DNA from 3 places in the Streptomyces sp. NPDC001744 genome. Region 3 is predicted to be linked to each of the others. Evidence: riboswitches for the same ligand, from Rfam matches in the RefSeq annotation. Region 3 holds a riboswitch; each other region holds the start of a gene.
The links. A riboswitch is a leader RNA that binds a small molecule or an ion and turns the genes downstream of it on or off. The one in region 3 is predicted to bind cyclic di-AMP.
Positions count from the first base shown of each region.

Region 1: linked by a shared signal. The riboswitch ahead of ACFYZY_RS11125 (C40 family peptidase) and the one ahead of ACFYZY_RS19440 (transglycosylase SLT domain-containing protein) in region 3 are both predicted to bind cyclic di-AMP.
Region 2: linked by a shared signal. The riboswitch ahead of ACFYZY_RS06255 (M23 family metallopeptidase) and the one ahead of ACFYZY_RS19440 (transglycosylase SLT domain-containing protein) in region 3 are both predicted to bind cyclic di-AMP.

Region 1 is NZ_JBIAUG010000007.1:109,911-115,743, forward strand. It holds gene ACFYZY_RS11115 (ATP-dependent Clp protease proteolytic subunit) at 1-387, shown strand, start outside; gene ACFYZY_RS11120 (hypothetical protein) at 395-700, shown strand; cyclic di-AMP (ydaO/yuaA leader) riboswitch at 1,092-1,222, shown strand; gene ACFYZY_RS11125 (C40 family peptidase) at 1,226-1,702, shown strand; gene ACFYZY_RS11130 (ATP-binding protein) at 1,874-2,314, opposite strand; gene ACFYZY_RS11135 (8-amino-7-oxononanoate synthase) at 2,504-3,682, opposite strand; gene bioB (biotin synthase BioB) at 3,859-5,139, shown strand; gene ACFYZY_RS11145 (adenosylmethionine--8-amino-7-oxononanoate transaminase) at 5,132-5,833, shown strand, end outside.
Region 2 is NZ_JBIAUG010000004.1:18,421-24,253, forward strand. It holds gene lhgO (L-2-hydroxyglutarate oxidase) at 1-475, shown strand, start outside; gene trmB (tRNA (guanosine(46)-N7)-methyltransferase TrmB) at 635-1,354, shown strand; gene ACFYZY_RS06250 (PrsW family intramembrane metalloprotease) at 1,503-2,861, shown strand; gene ACFYZY_RS06255 (M23 family metallopeptidase) at 2,915-4,039, opposite strand; cyclic di-AMP (ydaO/yuaA leader) riboswitch at 4,051-4,196, opposite strand; gene ACFYZY_RS06260 (PP2C family protein-serine/threonine phosphatase) at 4,409-5,677, opposite strand.
Region 3 is NZ_JBIAUG010000015.1:144,930-150,762, forward strand. It holds gene ACFYZY_RS19430 (alpha/beta fold hydrolase) at 1-362, shown strand, start outside; gene ACFYZY_RS19435 (phosphoribosyltransferase family protein) at 614-1,945, shown strand; gene ACFYZY_RS19440 (transglycosylase SLT domain-containing protein) at 1,929-2,849, opposite strand; cyclic di-AMP (ydaO/yuaA leader) riboswitch at 2,854-3,038, opposite strand; gene ACFYZY_RS19445 (hypothetical protein) at 3,412-4,041, shown strand; gene ACFYZY_RS19450 (DeoR/GlpR family DNA-binding transcription regulator) at 4,195-4,992, opposite strand; gene ACFYZY_RS19455 (SIS domain-containing protein) at 5,141-5,833, shown strand, end outside.

The DNA.
Region 1 (5,833 bases), on a different contig from region 3:
ATCCACGACACGATCCGGACGCTCGCCTGCGACGTGGCGACGACCTGCCTGGGCCAGGCCGTCTCCACCGCCGCCGTCCTTCTCGCCGCCGGCACGCCGGGCAAGCGGGCGATGCTCCCCGGCGCCCGGGTCACGCTCCGGCAGCCCTCCCTGGACGAACCCCTGCGGGGACAGCCGAGCGACCTCGACGTCCATGCCCGCGAACTGCTCCGCCAACGCGCCCTCATGGCCGGGATGCTCACCGAGCACACCGGACGGAGCAGGGAGCGGATCGACTCCGACCTCGAGCGCCTCACGGTCCTGGACGCACCGGCCGCGATCGAGTACGGGCTGGTGGACCACGTGATCACGACCCGGCGCGCCGCCACCGGCGCCACGGCGCGGTGAGCGGCCCGTGCTCCCCGAACCGCCGCCGCTGCCGGCCCTGACGCGGGCCGAGGGCGACCTGGTCGACGCCTACCTCGCGGCCGCCGATCTCCTGGGGAGGATCAATCCGTCCCGGAGCGCGCACACCTACGGGGCCCTGCGGGCGGCCCAGGCACTGGTGCGGCAGGCCGAGGCGCTGCGCGCGGCCCTGACGCTCATGCACACGCGGGGCGAGAGCGAGGTCCACGCGGAGACCCTGGCGCGCGCCCTCCGCGCGCTGGACGGAGAGCGCCGGACCGGCCGGGTCACGCTTCCCCGGACACGGGCGAATTGACATTCCGGCATGTCGTGTCGAGGGCCGGACGGCCGACGGCGGCCGCGGAACCGCTCCTCCGTTCGGTGGAGACGGCAAGCGGGCGCACGGCGGGGGCGAGTTGCGCGCCGACGGTACACATCTGGCGGAATCGGGCGTTCCGTTGCCTGGTGCGGGGGCCGTCGGTCAAACCTCCGAGGACCACGAAAGTGCCCTGTCCACCCGAATGGTTCAGTCGTGAGGAGCCTCACAAATAGTCTCTTCCACTCGGATTTCGACCATGAAGTGGGGCAAGATCCCTGCCGACGACAAGCCCCCGCCATCCGAGGCGGGGCGGTCCGGGCGGACGCCGAGTCCTGCCGCCGTCCGGACGTCTGGTCGACAGGATTGGACCGGCAGGAGTGGAGGACCCGAGCAGTACGGGCCGTACGCGCTGTTTCCGCAGCGGAGCCGGCCCTCGGGGTGAAGCCGCGACCGCGGCCGGGCATCTTCGCCTGCCCGAACCCGACAGGTCATCCTTCACAGGCGGCTGACGAAGGGTTGCGCATGACTGCGCAGATGCACGTCCCGTCCCTGCTGTCCCGGGCCGGAGCCGTCTCGGCTCTCACCCTCGCCGCCGTCGGCGGCACACTGCTCGCACCGGGAGCGACGCCGGAAGCACAGGCGACGACCTCGTACGCGAACAAGGCGCTGAGCATCGCCGCCTCCAAGAAGGGGGCTCCCTACCGGTACGGGGCCGCGGGCCCCTCCCGGTTCGACTGCTCCGGTCTGACGCTCTACGCCTACAAGAAGGCGGGCAAGTCGCTGCCCCGCACCGCGCAGCAGCAGTACAACAAGACCCGGCACGTCTCCGCCTCCGGCCGGCAGAAGGGCGACCTCGTCTTCTTCCACTCCGGCGGGCGGGTCTACCACGTGGGCATCTACGCCGGGAACGGCCGGATCTGGCACTCGCCCAAGACCGGCTCCTGGGTGAAGCTCGACAAGATCTGGTCGTCGAAGGTCCTCTACGGACGCGTCCGGTGACCCCGCCCGGGCGCTGAGCGGACGCACGCCCGGGCGCCGGACGGACGCGAGCCCGGGCGCCGGGCGGACCCGGGAGACGGCGCCGGAGGGACGGTGGCGCCACCGCCCCCTCCCCCGCCGCGCCCCGCTCCGTACGGGACCCGGTCCGCCCCCGCCCGCGCGGGGCGTCCGTCACAGGCTCGCCACCGGGGCGGCCACCGTCCACGGCAGGGTGATCCGGACCGTCTTGCCGCCCGTCGCCGTCGGGGTCACGGTGAGGCGCCCCCCGGCCTCCGCGGCCAGGGAGCGGATGATGACCAGGCCCCGGCCGTTGTCCTGCTGGACCGCGGCGGGCAGCCGCCGGGGCAGGCGCGGATGGCTGTCCGTGACGCCGATGTGGAGCCGTTCCTCGCGCTCCAGACAGAGGTCCACCGTGAAGGTGGGCGACTGGCCGAAGGTGTGCACGACGGCGTTGGTGGCCAGCTCCGAGACGATCAGCCGGACCGCGTCCGCGCGGTCGGCGGCGTCGTCCAGACCCCACCCGGCGAGCACCTCCGTGACGTACCGCCGGGCCGTGGAGACCGAAGCGGGTTCGCTCGGCAGCGTGACGGATGCTTCCTGATGGTCTGCCATGACGACGCTGTCCCTTTCCCGCCGGGGCCGGTGCCCCGGATTGCGCTTCGCGCCAGATTCCCACCGATGGTGCCGCGCCGGGAGGCGTTCCCCCGGGGCAAGGGCGCATCTGTCGCCCGAAGCGGTGAACTCCGGCGTTCCCGGACGCCCTTGGGCGCCCCCCGGCCGGAAAGCCGCTTCCCCGGCGCGTCAGACGGCGGGCGCGGTCCGCAGGACCGTCTCCACCGCGCGCCCGATCTGCGCGTCCGTCAGGTCGGCGCGCGCCGTGAGGCGCAGGCGCGAGACGCCGTCGGGCACGGACGGGGGCCGGAAGCAGCCGACCGCCAGCCCCTGTTCCCGGCAGTCCGCCGCCCAGCGCAGCGCCGCCTCCGGAGAGGGCGCGCGGACCGACACCACGGCCGCGTCGGGCCGCGTCACGGACAGACCGGCACCGCTGAGCAGTTCGTACAGGGTGGTGGCGACGGTACGGACCCGCCCGGCGAGCCCCGGTTCGGCCTCGATCAGCCGCAGGCTCGCGAGCGCGGCGCCCGTGGCGGCTGGGGCGAGACCGGTGTCGAAGATGAAGGTGCGGGCCGCGTTCACCAGGTGCTCGATCACCCGGGCCGGGCCGAGGACGGCGCCGCCCTGGCTGCCCAGGGACTTGGAGAGGGTCAGGGTGGCCACCACGTCCTCCGCCCCCGCGAGCCCGGCCTCGTGGAGGGCGCCCCGGCCGCCGTCGCCGAGGACCCCGAAGCCGTGGGCGTCGTCCACCACCAGGCCGGCGCCGTGCGCGCGGCAGGCGGCGGCGAGTGCGGGCAGCGGGGCCCGGTCGCCGTCCACGGAGAAGACGGAGTCGCTGACGACGAGGGCCCGGCGCCCCGGGTGCGCCTCCAGGGTCTTGCGCACGGCCTCGGGGTCGGCGTGCGGGACGACGGCGGTCTCGGCGCGCGCCAGACGGCAGCCGTCCACGATCGAGGCGTGGTTGGAGGCGTCCGAGACGATCAGGGCGTCCCGGCCGGTGAGCGCGGTGAGCGCGGCGAGGTTGGCGGTGTAGCCGGAGGAGAAGACGAGGGCCGCCTCGAAGCCGCAGAAGCCGGCCAGTTCGCGCTCCAGACGGGTGTGCAGCCGGGTGGTGCCGGTGACGAGCCGGGAGCCGGTGGAGCCGGCGCCCCAGCGGCGGGCCGCGTCGGCCGCCGCCCCCGTGACCTCGGGCCTGCGCGTGAGACCGAGGTAGTCGTTGCCCGCCAGGTCGAGGAGGTCCGACGCGGCGGCCCGGGGGCGCAGCGTGCGGACCAGACCGGCCTCGGACCGGCGGCGCGCCTCGGTGTCGGTCCAGTCGAACGCGGTGCGGCGCGGGACCTCGGTCCGCGCGTCGTCGGCCTGTGGCATGGGGCGATCCTCCGGCGGCGCCCCCGGTCGGCCGGCCGGCGCCTTTTGTAGGCAGCGCACAGACCCTAGCCGCAGGGCGGCACGGTCGTGGTGTGGTCATCCACACACCACGATCGGGGGCGATTGTTCGGTTCCTCCTTGGCCCGGAGGCGGGCGGTAGGCCAGGATCAGCGGTTATGGACCTGCTGAACACGCTGGTGGAGAAGGGGTTGCGGCGCGAGCCGCCGACCCGTGAAGAAGCGCTCGCCGTCCTGGCGACCTCCGACGACGAACTGCTCGATGTGGTGGCGGCGGCCGGCAAGGTGCGCCGTCAGTGGTTCGGGCGGCGGGTGAAGCTCAACTACCTGGTCAACCTGAAGTCCGGTCTGTGCCCCGAGGACTGCTCGTACTGTTCGCAGCGGCTCGGCTCCAAGGCCGAGATCCTCAAGTACACCTGGCTGAAGCCGGACGAGGCGTCCCGGGCCGCCGCGGCGGGTGTCGCGGGCGGCGCCAAGCGGGTGTGCCTGGTGGCGAGCGGGCGCGGCCCGACGGACCGGGACGTGGAGCGGGTCGGCAGGACCATCGAGGCCATCAAGGAGGAGAACGAGGGCGTCGAGGTGTGCGCCTGCCTCGGTCTGCTCTCGGACGGCCAGGCGGAGCGGCTGCGGGAGGCCGGGGCCGACGCCTACAACCACAACCTGAACACGTCCGAGGCGACGTACGGGGGGATCACCAGGACCCACACGTACGCGGACCGGGTGGACACCGTGCGCAAGGCGCACGCCGCCGGGCTCTCGGCCTGCTCGGGTCTGATCGCGGGCATGGGCGAGGCCGACGAGGACCTGGTCGACGTCGTGTACGCGCTGCGGGAGCTGGGCTCGGACTCGGTGCCGGTCAACTTCCTCATTCCGTTCGAGGGCACCCCGCTCGCCAAGGAGTGGAACCTGACGCCGCAGCGCTGTCTGCGCATCCTGGCGATGGTCCGGTTCGTCTGCCCCGACGTCGAGGTGCGGATCGCCGGCGGGCGCGAGGTGCACCTGCGCACGCTGCAGCCGCTCGCGCTGCACATCGCGAACTCGATCTTCCTGGGCGACTACCTGACCAGCGAGGGCCAGGCCGGGCAGGCCGACCTGGAGATGATCGCGGACGCGGGCTTCGAGGTGGAGGGCGCGGGCACGCCGACGCTGCCGGCCCACCGCGCGGACGCGCTCGCGGCGGCCGGTGGCTGCGGCTCGGGCGCGGAGGCCGGTGGCGGCTGCGGTTCGGGCGCCCCGGTGGAGGACGCGGGCGGCTGCGGCTCGCACGGGGGCGGCGGCTGCGGTCCGTGCGGGGGACACGACGCCCCGTTCCCGGAGACCGCAGAGGCCACGGATGCCACGGAGGCCCCGGCGGACGGGACCGCGCCGGGCGGTGCCCGGACCGATCTGGTGGCGGTGCGGCGCCGGGGAGCCGGGACGGATCTCGCCCCGAATGCGTAACGACGAACTCCTCGCCCTGGACCGGGCGCACGTCTGGCACCCGTACGGCCCCATGCCGGGCCGTACGGACCCACCGGTCGTCGCGTCCGCGTCCGGGGTGCGCCTCCGGCTCGCCGAACCCGTCGAGGGGCAGGACGAGTTGGTGGACGGCATGTCCTCGTGGTGGGCGGCGGTCCACGGCTACAACCACCCCGTGCTCAACGAGGCGGTGCGCGGCCAGCTCGACCGGATGAGCCACGTCATGTTCGGCGGGCTCACCCACGAGCCGGGCGTCCGGCTCGCGAGCCGGCTGGTGGAGATCACCCCCGGGCCGCTGCGGCACGTCTTCCTCAGCGACTCGGGGTCCGTAGCCGTCGAGGTGGCGGTCAAGATGTGCCTCCAGTACTGGCGTTCGCTGGGCCGTCCGGAGAAGCGACGCCTCTTCACCTGGCGCGGCGGCTACCACGGGGACACCTGGCAGCCGATGTCGGTGTGCGACCCCGAGGGCGGGATGCACGAGCTGTGGTCGGGGGTCCTCCAGCCGCAGGTGTTCACGGACGCCCCGCCGGCCGCGTACGAGGAGTCGTACGCGGAACTGCTGCGGACCGGGATCGGGCGGCACGCGCACGAGCTGGCCGCGGTGATCGTGGAGCCGGTGGTGCAGGGCGCGGGCGGGATGCGCTTCCACGACCCGGCGTACCTGCGGGTGCTGCGC
Region 2 (5,833 bases), on a different contig from region 3:
GGTCTATCCGGTGCCGGACCCGGCGTTCCCGTTCCTCGGGGTGCACCTGACACGGGGAATCGACGGCGGGGTCCACATCGGGCCGAACGCGGTGCCGGCCCTCGCCCGCGAGGGGTACGGCTGGTCCGTCGTCCGGCCGCGCGAGCTGGCCGCCACCCTGGCCTGGCCCGGTTCCCGGGCGATCGCCCGGAGGCACTGGCGGTACGGGGCGGGCGAACTGCGCCGCTCGCTCTCGAAGCGGGCCTTCACGGAGGCGGTGCGGCGGCTCCTTCCGGAGGTGCGGGAGTCCGACCTGCGGCGGGCCGCGCCGGGGGTGCGGGCGCAGGCGGTGCTGCGGGACGGGACGCTCGTCGACGACTTCCTCGTCCGGGAGGCGGCGCGGACGGTCCACGTCCTGAACGCGCCCTCCCCCGCGGCGACGGCCTCGCTCCCGATCGGGCGCGAGGTGGCGGGGCGGGCGCTGGCCCTCCTGTAGGGCCCGGTCCCCGCCGCGACGGGCACCTGCCCGCGCGACCCGCGGGTCCCGCCCCGGCCCCGTAGAATCGTCCGCATTGTGTCTGAGCAGCCTGAGTCCGAGAACAGCCCGCGTCCCGCAACCGGTCCCGCCCAGCCCGCGGCGCGGCGCGGAAGCCGGATGTTCGCCCCCGGCGAGGGGCCCCTGCCCGATCCCGCCGGGTCGCACCACGAGCGGCGCATCCGGAGCTTCCAGCCGCGTCGCAGCCGGGTGACCGCCGGGCAGGCCGAGGCGATGCTGAAGCGGTGGCCCGACTGGGGGCTCGACATCGACGGCCGGCGGGTCCTGGACCTGGACGAGATGTTCGGCGGCCTGCCGGTCGTCCTGGAGATCGGGTTCGGGATGGGCGAGGCGACCGCGCGGATGGCGGCGGCCGACCCCGGCACCGGCATCCTCGCCGTGGACGTGCACACCCCCGGCCAGGGCAATCTGCTCGGGCTCGCCGACCGCAACGGTCTCACCAACGTCCGGGTCGCCAACGGCGACGCGATCATCCTGCTGCGCGAGATGCTCGCCGCCGACTCCCTCGACGGCTGCCGGGTCTACTTCCCCGACCCGTGGCCCAAGGCCCGCCACCACAAGCGGCGCCTGATCCAGCCGGAGTTCCTGAGCCTCCTCGCGACCCGGCTCAAGCCCGGCGGCGTGCTGCACTGCGCCACCGACTGGGAGCCGTACGCCGAGCAGATGCTGGACGTGCTCTCCGCGCACCCCGACTTCGAGAACACGCAGGCCGACGGCGGTTACGCGCCCCGTCCCGACTTCCGGCCCCTCACCCGCTTCGAGGGCCAGGGACTCGACAAGGGACACGTCGTGCACGACCTCCTCTTCCGGAGGAAGTGACCCGGGAAGGACGCCGGGCCGGCGGACGGGCCGGGGTCGTACCGGGGAACGGACCGGGGTCGTACCGGGGAACGGACCGGGGACGGGCCGGGGGCGGACCTGACAACTCCTTCGCCCTCTGTCCGTGCCGGTCGTTAGGGTCGCTCACGTGTCGAACCCCGTCCCCGCCGAAACCGGAACCGAAGCCGGCGCCGCGCCCGGAACCGGAGCCTCTCCCGTCCCCCACCGGGGCACCGGGGACCCGGCCTTCCCCGGCGCCGCCGACCGTTCCCAGTGGCGCTACCGCCCCCACCGGGCCTTCTGGCGCAGCCGCATGGTCCGGGCGGTCGCCCTGGTCGCCGTCCTCCTGGTCTGCGCGCTGGCCATCCTGGCGCTGGTCCGCGAGCAGACGGGGACGCGGGGCTTCCTCGTCGGCCTGGCCCTCGCCGTGCTTCCCGTACCGCTCCTCGCGGCGGCGTTCCGCTGGCTCGACCGGGTCGAGCCCCTCCCCTGGAAGAACCTGCTCTTCGCGTTCGCCTGGGGCGCCTTCGCCGCCGCCCTCGCCGCGATCCTGGCGAACTCCTTCGCGGTCCGCTGGATCGCCGCGACCACCGCCGACCCGGACTCGGCGCACAGCCTCGGCGCCACGGTCGTCGCGCCCGTGGTGGAGGAGAGCGCGAAGGCCGCCGCGGTCCTGCTGCTCTTCCTCTTCCGCCGCCGGAACTTCCACGGTCTCGTCGACGGCGTGGTGATCGCCGGCTTCACCGCGACCGGCTTCGCCTTCACCGAGAACATCCTCTACCTCGGCAACGCCTTCGGGGAGGACCAGGAGTTCGGCACCCCCGGCATCGGCGCCATGACCGTCGGCACCTTCTTCGCACGGGCCGTGATGTCGCCGTTCGCGCACCCGCTGTTCACCGTGTTCACCGGCCTCGGTTTCGGATTCGCCGCGCTCGCCCCGCGCGGCAGGCGGCTCCGCCGCGTCCTGCTGCCCCTGGCCGGGCTGCTGCTCGCCATGGGCATGCACGCCGCCTGGAACGGCTCGGTCACCTTCGGAGGCCCCCTGGCCTTCCTCGCGGTCTACGGAGCGTTCATGATGCCCGCCTTCGGGCTGCTGACCTGGCTCGCGGTGTGGAGCAGGCAGCGGGAGCTGCGGACGATAGCCGGGGAGCTGCCGGCGTACGCGGCGGCCGGCTGGCTCTCCCCCGCCGAGCCGCTCGCGCTCTCCTCGATGCGGGCCCGCCGGGCGGCCCGTGCCGTCGCCGCCCGGACGTACGGCGAGCGGGCCGCCCGGGCCGTCGGCGAGTACGAGTCCTTCGCGACGACCCTCGCGTTCCTGCGCGACCGGGCCCGGCGCGGCACGGCCGGGCCCGACTTCGCGGCCCGCGAGCGGGAACTGCTGCACCACCTGTGGCAGCGCCGCGCGATCGCCTCGCCCGCGCTGACGTACGCGGCCCGGGCGACGGGACGGGTGTGGGCGCCGCCGCAGTACCTGGACTACGGCGACTACAACCCGTACCGGAGGTAGTCCGCCGGGAACTCCGGGCCCGACGGGGCCCGGGTCCCCGGGCCCCCGGGTCCTCAGACCGTGAGGCCCTTCGAGCGCAGCCACGCGCCCGGGTCGACGCCGTCGCCACCGCCGGGGTGCACCTCCAGGTGGAGGTGGGCGCCGGAGACGTTGCCGGTGGCGCCGACGCGGCCGATGGTCTCGCCGGTGGACACGGTCTGACCCGCGCCGACCGTCATGGACGAGAGGTGGCAGTACCAGACCTCGGTGCCGTCCTCCAGCTCCAGGACGATCCGGTAGCCGTAGGAACCGGACCAGGCGGCCGACTTCACCGTGGCGCCGTGCACCGCCTTGAGCGGGGTGCCGGCGGAGGCCGCGAAGTCGAGGCCCGTGTGGTGGCCGGAGGACCACATCGAACCGGACTGCATGTAGGTGGCGGTGATGGAGTACGAGGAGAGGGGGAGCGAGTAGCTCGCGGCGAGTTCGGCGAGGCGCTCGGCCTCGGCCTTCGCCCTGGCGGCGGCCTCCGCCTTCGCCTTGGCCTCCGCCTCGGCCTTCGCCCGCGCCTCGGCGGCCTCCTTCTCCGCCGCGTCCGCCTTGGCCTTCGCCTCCGCCGCGGCCTTCTCGGCCGCCGCCTTCTCCGCCGCGGCCCTCTCGGCCGCGTCGGCGGACGCCTGCTGCTGCTCGGCCTGCTGGAGGATGCGGGTGCGCAGGGCCTCACCCGCGTCGGTGGCGCTCGGGACGTCGGCCTTCAGGGAGGCCCGCGTGACCTGCCCGGCCCCGCCGGTCCGCCCGTCGGCACCGGTGGTGTACGCGGTGGAGGTCAGCGGGTTCGGGTTGACGCGGTCCTCGGCGACCGCCTCCCGCTCCTCCTCGGACAGGAGGGAGCCGATGCCGGGCAGGTCGTGGGCGTCCGGCAGGTCGAGGTCCGGGAGGTCCGGGAGCGAGATGGCCACCGGGGGCTTGTCCTGCGCGGTGGCGAGGCCGCCCGCGCCGACGGCCGCGATGACGCCGACGCCGAGGACGGTGGAGGAACGGGCGAAGTGGGAGCGCTGTTTGACGACCCGGTGCCGGCCGGAACGGCTCCGGTCGCGGAGGGAATCCTCGGTGGGGTTCCACTCGGTGTCAGGGGCGGAGGGAGCCGCACCACCACCGAAGGCGTCGAAGGGGGCTTCGGGGGCAGGGGGGTTGGACGCCACGGAGGCGCACTCCTTTCCTTCCTTCTCGCCTACCGGGTTAGCTGACGGGTTCGGAGCAGGAAGGTCTCCTACGGGCGCGCCGCACGGGTGCGACGGGCTCGATTCACCCCAAATGGTGGTTCCCCGGTTCCCTTGCGGGATTCGGCGCACGCGCACGGTGCCGTCTCTTGCGACGGCGGGGACGACCGCGCTGCGTTATCGAACGTTAATAGACAGGGGGTCCCGTTTCCAAGCCGTTCCCCTTGATCGTTCATTGAATTGGCAGGAACTGCCCCGACTTGACCCCCCTTTATCACGGCGCGACGCGAGACCCCCAAACCCTTCGCGATCTGACGTTTTGTCAATCGTTATCCCAGGGACACCTCTCGACTACGGATGGTGACCGTCCCGGTGCAGCACCTGCATCGTCCGTCGCCGCTCCCGCCGCCCCTCCTCGGGCCGGCTCAGCGCGAGCAGGGCCATGTCATCCGTCGCCCCGCCGCCCGTGTGGAGGCGTACGTCGTCCACGAGCGCGTCGAGGAGTTCCTCGGGCCCCGGGAAGATCCGTCCGGCCAGCCGTGCCACCGGGTCGTAGAAGGCCCCGGCCGCGTTCCGCGCCTCCGAGAGGCCGTCGGTGTAGAAGAGCAGCGTCGTGCCCGGCGGGTAGGGGCGCGCCTCGGCCCGGTCCGGCCACGACGCCAGGTCCCCCATGCCGAGCGGCAGCGCCGGCCGGCCCGGTTCCACCGGTTCGACCCGGCCGTCCCCGTGCAGCACCAGCGGGGGCGGGTGCCCCCGGTTGACGACCCGTACGAAACCGTCGAAGGCTCCGTTGCCGTCGGCGCGCGGAATCTCGGCGAGGACGGCGGTGGTGAATCCCTCGAAGGCGTCCAGGCCCTCCCGCCGGGTGCCCTCCCGGGTCAGCGCCCGTTCGAGCCGCTGCGCCACGTCCTCCAGGGACCGCTCCTGCTCGGCCGCCTCCCGGAAGGCCCCGATGACGACGGCGACGGCCTCGACCGCCTCCATCCCCTTGCCCCGCACGTCCCCGACCACCAGCCGCACCCCGTAGGGGGTGTCCTGTACGGCGAAGAGGTCGCCACCGACGAACGCGTCCGCCTGCGCCGCCTCGTAGCGGGCGGCGCACCAGAGCCCGCCGATCCGCTCGGGGGGCGTCGGCAGCACCGCCTTCTGCGCGTTCTCCGCGATGACCCGGGCCGACGCGAGCCGTTCGCCGCTGCGGCGCACCACCCGGTTGATGAAGAGGGCGAGCCCGGAGACGGTGAACACGGTCAGGGTCTCGGCGACGGCCGGGGCACGGGTCACGTCGTCGTTGCCGAGGTAGAGCCCGACCGAGGCCAGGACGGCGGTAATCCCGGTGAGAAGGGTCGTGAGCAGGGAGAAGAAGGGTGCGGCGACCAGCGGGGCGGCGGCGAGCATCGGGGAGGCGGTGTACGGGGCGGGGGTCGCCAGGTCGAAGGCGATACCGCCCGCGATGATCAGCGGCGGCAGCAGGCGGATGAACCACCGGGCACCGCCGTACGCGGGTACGCCCCCGCCGGCCCGCCGGGAACGACCGGGCGCGGCGCTCCCTCCGGCGCCCCGCCGGGTACGGCCCTCGGCGTCCCGCCGCCCGCGGTCCGCCGATCCTAGGGGGTGCCCCACCTGAACTCTCCTGCCCGGTCCGACCGCCCGCGGCCCCGCACCGCGCCCTCCCAGGGTGGCCGCCACGCCGGGGAACGGCGACTCCCGTACGGCCGAGTGGCGTACCGGGACACTGGCATGGGAAGCGGGGTACGGGATCGGCCGGGGGTCCGGGGG
Region 3 (5,833 bases):
CCGGGGAACCGGCCAACCGGCGCGCGATCGTCGACCACACCACCGGCGGCCGGCACGACGACGCCTGGCTGAGCGCGATCGTGGACCGTTCCCTCGACCGTTCCTCCGCGACGGCCTTCCGCGCCTACCTGGACTCCTGGTCCCGCGCCGACTTCCACGAACGCGTCCGCGACAACCCGGTGCCCGTCCTCCTCGTCGTCGGCGCGCACGACCCCGCGCTCGGAGCGGAGGCGATGGAGGGCACCTGGCTGCGCTGGTACCCCAACGCGCGGCTCGAAGTCATCGAGGACGCGGGCCACTACGCCCCCGAGGAGGCCCCGCGGGCCCTCGCCGAGGCCATCGAGACCTTCCTCGCCGTCTGACGGGACCCCGCGCCGTCTCCGCCCCGGGCGTCCTCGCCCCGGGCGCCGACCCCCGGTCCCCCACCGTCACGGCGCCGCCTCTCCGCCTCGCGAAAGGAGGTGCCCCGGCCCCGGCGGGTCGCGCGTCCTACCCTGGAAGGGCGGAAGGGGACGGGACCGCCGTCCCTTCCCGGTCCGGGCGAGCGGCGCGGAACGGATTCCTTCCGGATCCCCGTGGGGACCGTTCCGCCCGGGCGGAAGGGCGGTGCCCCATGTTCTTCGTCGATCGCGGCGACGCGGGACGGCGGCTCGCCGCCCGGCTGGACCGTTTCGAGGGCGACGACGTCGTGGTCCTCGGCCTCCCGCGCGGGGGCGTGCCGGTGGCGGCCGAGGTCGCCGCCGCCCTCGACGCGCCGCTCGACATCTGTCTCGTCCGGAAGCTGGGCGTGCCGCGGCGGTCCGAGGTGGCGATGGGCGCGCTCGGCGAGGGCGGCGTACGGGTGCTCAACGAACGGGTGCTCCGCGAGGCCGGCGTGGACGGCCGCGACCTCGCCGCCGTGGAGGAGCGCGAACTCGCCGAACTGGAGCAGCGGGTCCGCCGCTACCGGGGCAGCCGTCCGTCCGTGCTCCTGGACGGCCGGACGGTGCTGGTCGTCGACGACGGGCTGGCCACCGGAGCCACGGCCGTGGCCGCCTGCCGGGTGGTCCGCGCGCGGGGCGCGGCCCGGATCGTCCTCGCGGTCCCGGTCGCACCGGCCGGCTGGACGGCCCGCTTCGCCGGTGAGGCCGACGAGACCGTCTGCGTCCACGCGCCGGAGGGGTTCCGGGCGGTCGGCCAGTTCTACCGGGACTTCCCGCAGACGCCGGACGCCGAGGTGCTCGCCTGCCTGGACCGGAGCCGGACCGCGCACGGGCACGGCATCCGGGGTGCGGAGGTCCGCGCCCCCGCCCCGGGGGAGGCGGAGGTGCGGATACCGGTCGGGGGAACCGCTCTCGCCGGTCGTCTCGCCGTACCCGAAGGGACCGTCGGCGTCGTCCTGTTCGCCCACGGCAGCGGCAGCGGCCGCCACAGCCCGCGGAACGGGGCCGTCGCCGAGGCGCTCGGCGGGGCCGGTCTGGGAACCCTCCTGTTCGACCTGCTCACCGAGGACGAGTCGGCCGACCGGGCGCGGGTCTTCGACACCGCGCTCCTCGCCGGCCGGCTCACCGGGGCCACGGACTGGTTGGCCGGACGGCTCGGCGCGGAGTTCCCGATCGGCTACTTCGGCGCGAGTACGGGAGCGGCGGCCGCGCTGCGGGCGGCGGCGGCCCCCGCGTCGCCCGTCGGCGCTGTCGTCTCGCGCGGCGGCCGGCCGGACCTCGCCGCCGACCACCTGGGCCGGGTGCGGGCCCCGACCCTCCTGGTGGTGGGCGGCGAGGACCCGCTGGTCCTGGACCTCAACCGGCGGGCCCGGTCCCTGCTGCGCTGCGAGAACCGGCTGGCCGTCGTGGAGGGCGCCACCCACCTCTTCGAGGAGCCCGGTGCCCTGGAGGAGGTGGCGGAGCTCGCCGCCTCCTGGTTCACCGGGCACTTCCGCGCACGGGGGGTCAGTACGCCCCGTTGACGTTGTCGATGGAGCCGTAGCGGTCGGCCGCGTAGTTGCAGGCGGCGGTGATGTTGGCGACCGGGTCGTACAGGTCCATGGCCGTGCCCGGCACGTGGTAGGCGAGGAAGGTCGGCTCGATGACCTGGAGGAGGCCCTTCGAGGGGGTGCCGTTGACGGCGTTGATGTCCCAGTTGTTGATGGCCATCGGGTTTCCGGAGGACTCCCGCATGACGTTGCGGTGGATTCCCTCGTAGGAGCCGGGGATGCCGTGCCGGGCCATGACGTCCAGCGACTCGCGGATCCAGCCGTCGAGGTTGTCGGCGTAGCCGGTGGCAGCAGCCGCCTGAACCTGGGCGGGGACGGCGCGGGCGACGGCGGGGGCGGCCGCGGCGCCGGAGGCGCCCGTGCCGGTGGCGACGGCCGGGGTGGCCGTGCGGCGCTCGGAAGGCTTCGCCCGTTCGGCCGAAGAGGAATTCTTCGCCTTCGGGGCGGCCTTCGTCCCGGTCCCGCTCGCGGTCTCCGCCTGCCCGGGGGCGATCTTCGCGGAATTCCGATGAATCGTCAGTTCCAGGCCGGGGTGAATGAGTGACGGATTGTCACCCACAACGCTCCGGTTGGCGCGGTAAAGGCTCTTCCAGCCCCCCTGAATTCCCTTCTTGCGGGCGATCAGGGAGAGCGAGTCACCGCTCGTGACGGTGTAGGTGCGCGCGGCGGCCGGGGCGGCCGGGGTGGCGGCGGCCGGTGCGGCGGGGGCGGTGAACACCGTGGCCGCGATGCCCGGCGTTCCGGCGGCGGGCGTGGCGCCGGCCGTGGCGGGCACGATCAGCGGCAGGGTCAGAGCGGCCCCACCTGTACCGATCAGGGCCATACCACGGGAGATGTGGATGCGGCGGGGGCGGCGGTGCTTGCCGTGTGCGGGCATGACGGATTCCTCTCCGGCGCCTGCGGGGTGAGCTGTCGGGTTCGGACGGGAGATGTCCGGCCGCGAGCACGCGGCTTCACCCCGAGCCGTTCCGGATTCCGGACCGGCGTATTCGTGGGTCCCCCGCTCCTGCCGTCGGGTGAAAAGGGAAGGTTCCCGAGCGGCGGCAGGATTAGGCGTTCCGCTCGAATGGAGGTGACCGTAGGCCAGCAATGCGACGAATAACAAGAGGATCAATGCGACGCTCTTCGGTAAAGGATCTCCGTATTCGTCCCGGTCAAGATCGACCGGATGGCGGGGATGCCGAATTTCCTTGTGCGGCAAGGGCCCGGGGAGGGGCGCGGCGGATCGTGGGACCCGGGGAGTGAGTCGCGTCACCCGAACGGCTATGTCCCATATGTGCCGTGTTTCCCTTGTTCGGCGTAAAGAGGGTGAAAGTTCCCGAGGGGGCATTCGTTCATCGAATTACTGCTTTATCTGCATTCCATGACACGTGCCACCATAACTGGCAAAGCGGACATTTCTCCTGGAGGATGGAAGGCCCGACCCAGGAGCCGCCCCGATGCCCCCCTCCGCCCCCCCGCTCGGCCCTGCCTCCCTGACCTGCCCCGACGCCCTCGACCACGAGGCGGCCGCCCTCTACGAGACCGCCGTCTGGCAGCGGATCGTCACCGACTGGACGACGGGGGAACCGCCCGCGCCCGCTCCGTCGCGGGAGCGGAGCTGGCGGGACCTGCTCAGCGTGCCGGTGGACCGGCTCGTGGCCGACGCGCTCGACGCGCTGCCCGCACCCCTCCCCGCCGAGCGCCGTCTCCCCGGACGGCTCGGGGCCGTGCTGCCGGACCGCCTGCACGCCTGGCGCCGCATCGGCCAGGCCGAGCTGCGCCCCTCGGTCCACCTCGGCTACGCGCGCCTCGTCCTGACGGAGTGGGGCTGGCAGAACGCCCCGTACAAACTGCGGAACAGGCGCGGGGCCCGGTGCGTCTGCGGGGCCCTCCTCGCCGCCCACCGCCTCGGCTACGGCGGTGCGGACACCATGAACGAGGCCGCCGCCTGGATCATGACCGAACTCCGGTCGCGGGGATGGCGGGACCTCATCGGCCCGTGGAACCGCGCCCCCGGCCGTACGGCCGCCGACGCCGTGGCCCTCCTCGACGCCACGATCCGGCGGGCCGCGCACGCCGGCCGCTGACGCTGCCGTCCGGACGCCGGAGCGGCGGGGCGGGGGAGGGGCCCCCTGGAGGTGCGGACGTGCGGACGTGCGGCGGCGGCCGGGCCGGGCCCCGGAGCCCGGGGGTTCCGGGTCGGGTGCCGGCCCCGCCGCGCGCCGGCGGGTGCGGCGGGATCAGGCGGTGAGGACCTTCACCCCGGCCTCGGCGAGCCGGGAGACCGCCTCCGGGGCGATGTCGGTGTCCGTCACCAGCACGTCGATCCGCTCCAGACCGCAGATCCGCGCGAACGCCCGGCGCCCCAGCTTCGAGGAGTCGGTGACCACGACGACCCGGCTGGCCCGCTCCACGAAGAGCCTGCTGATGCTCGCCTCGTCCTCGTGGTGCGCCATCGCGCCCAGTTCGGCACCGATCCCGTCGACGCCGAGGACCACCACGTCGAGCACGACCTCGTCGAGCACCCCGGCCGCCAGCGGGCCGACCAGCTCGTAGGTCTGCGGGCGTGCGACACCGCCCGTGGCGACGATCTTGATCTGGGGGCGCACCGCCAGCTCGCCCGCGATGTTGAGCGCGTTGGTGACCACGGTCAGGGCCGGTCCGGCGGATCCCGGGGCCTCGTCGCGTCCGCTCGCGAATCGCAGTGCCAGCGCCCGCGCCACCTCCGTCGTCGTCGTGCCGCCGTTGAGTCCGACCACCTCGCCGGGGGCGACCAGGCCGGCCGCCGCCTCCGCGATCCGCTTCTTCTCCGGTGCGCGGCGCGCCGACTTGTACCGCAGGGGAAGTTCGTACGACACGCCGTGCGCGACCGCGCCGCCCCGTGTCCGTGCCAGGAGTCGCTGCCCGGCCAGCTCGTCGAGGTCCCGGCGGATCGTGGCCGCCGAGACGTCGAGGGCGGCCGCGGCCTCCTCCACCTCGACCTTCCCCGAGGCCGCCAGTAGTTCGAGGAGCGCGTTCCACCGCTCGTGCTTGGACATGGGTCCCTCCCTCCCGGTCGTGCGAGCGTCCGATTCTAGCCGCCGGGGCGTGAAAGTTCTGGAAGAAATGTGCTCGCTTCTGCTTGAATGACGAGAGCTTCGCGCATCTTCTTTCAAAAACTCGCAGCACTTCTGCAAGGAGACCGGCATGAGCACCACCCGCACCGCCCTGGAGATCGACTCCCAGCCGGCGACCTGGCGACAGGCGGCCCGCACCCTGCCCCAGCACACCGCCGCCCTTCCCCGGCGGGGCGAACGGGTCGCGGTGATCGGCTGCGGCACTTCCTGGTTCATGGCCCTGGCCTACGCCGAACTGCGCGAGGCCGGCGGCCACGGCGAGACCGACGCCTTCGCGGCCTCCGAGTTCCCCCACGGCCGTCGCTACGACCGGGTCGTGGCGATCACCCGGTCCGGCACCACCAGCGAGGTGCTCGCCGTCCTCTCCCGGCTGCGCGGCACCGTGCCCACGGGCGCGATCACGGCGGACCCCGCCACCCCGGTGATGGACCTCGCCGACGAGGTCGCCGTCCTGGACTTCGCGGACGAGGAGTCGGTCGTCCAGACCCGGTTCGCCACCACCGCGCTCGCCCTCTTCCGCGCCCACCTGGAGGCCGAGGACGCCCTCCCCGAGGGGGTGGCCACCGTCGAGGAGGCCGCCCGCGACGCCGAACGGGCGCTCGCCTCCCCGCTGGACGAGAACGTCCGCACGGCCGAGCAGTTCACCTTCCTCGGTTCCGGCTGGACCTACGGACTCGCCCTGGAGGCCGGCCTGAAGATGCGGGAGGCGGCGGGCGCGTGGACGGAGGCGTACCCGGCGATGGAGTACCGCCACGGCCCGATC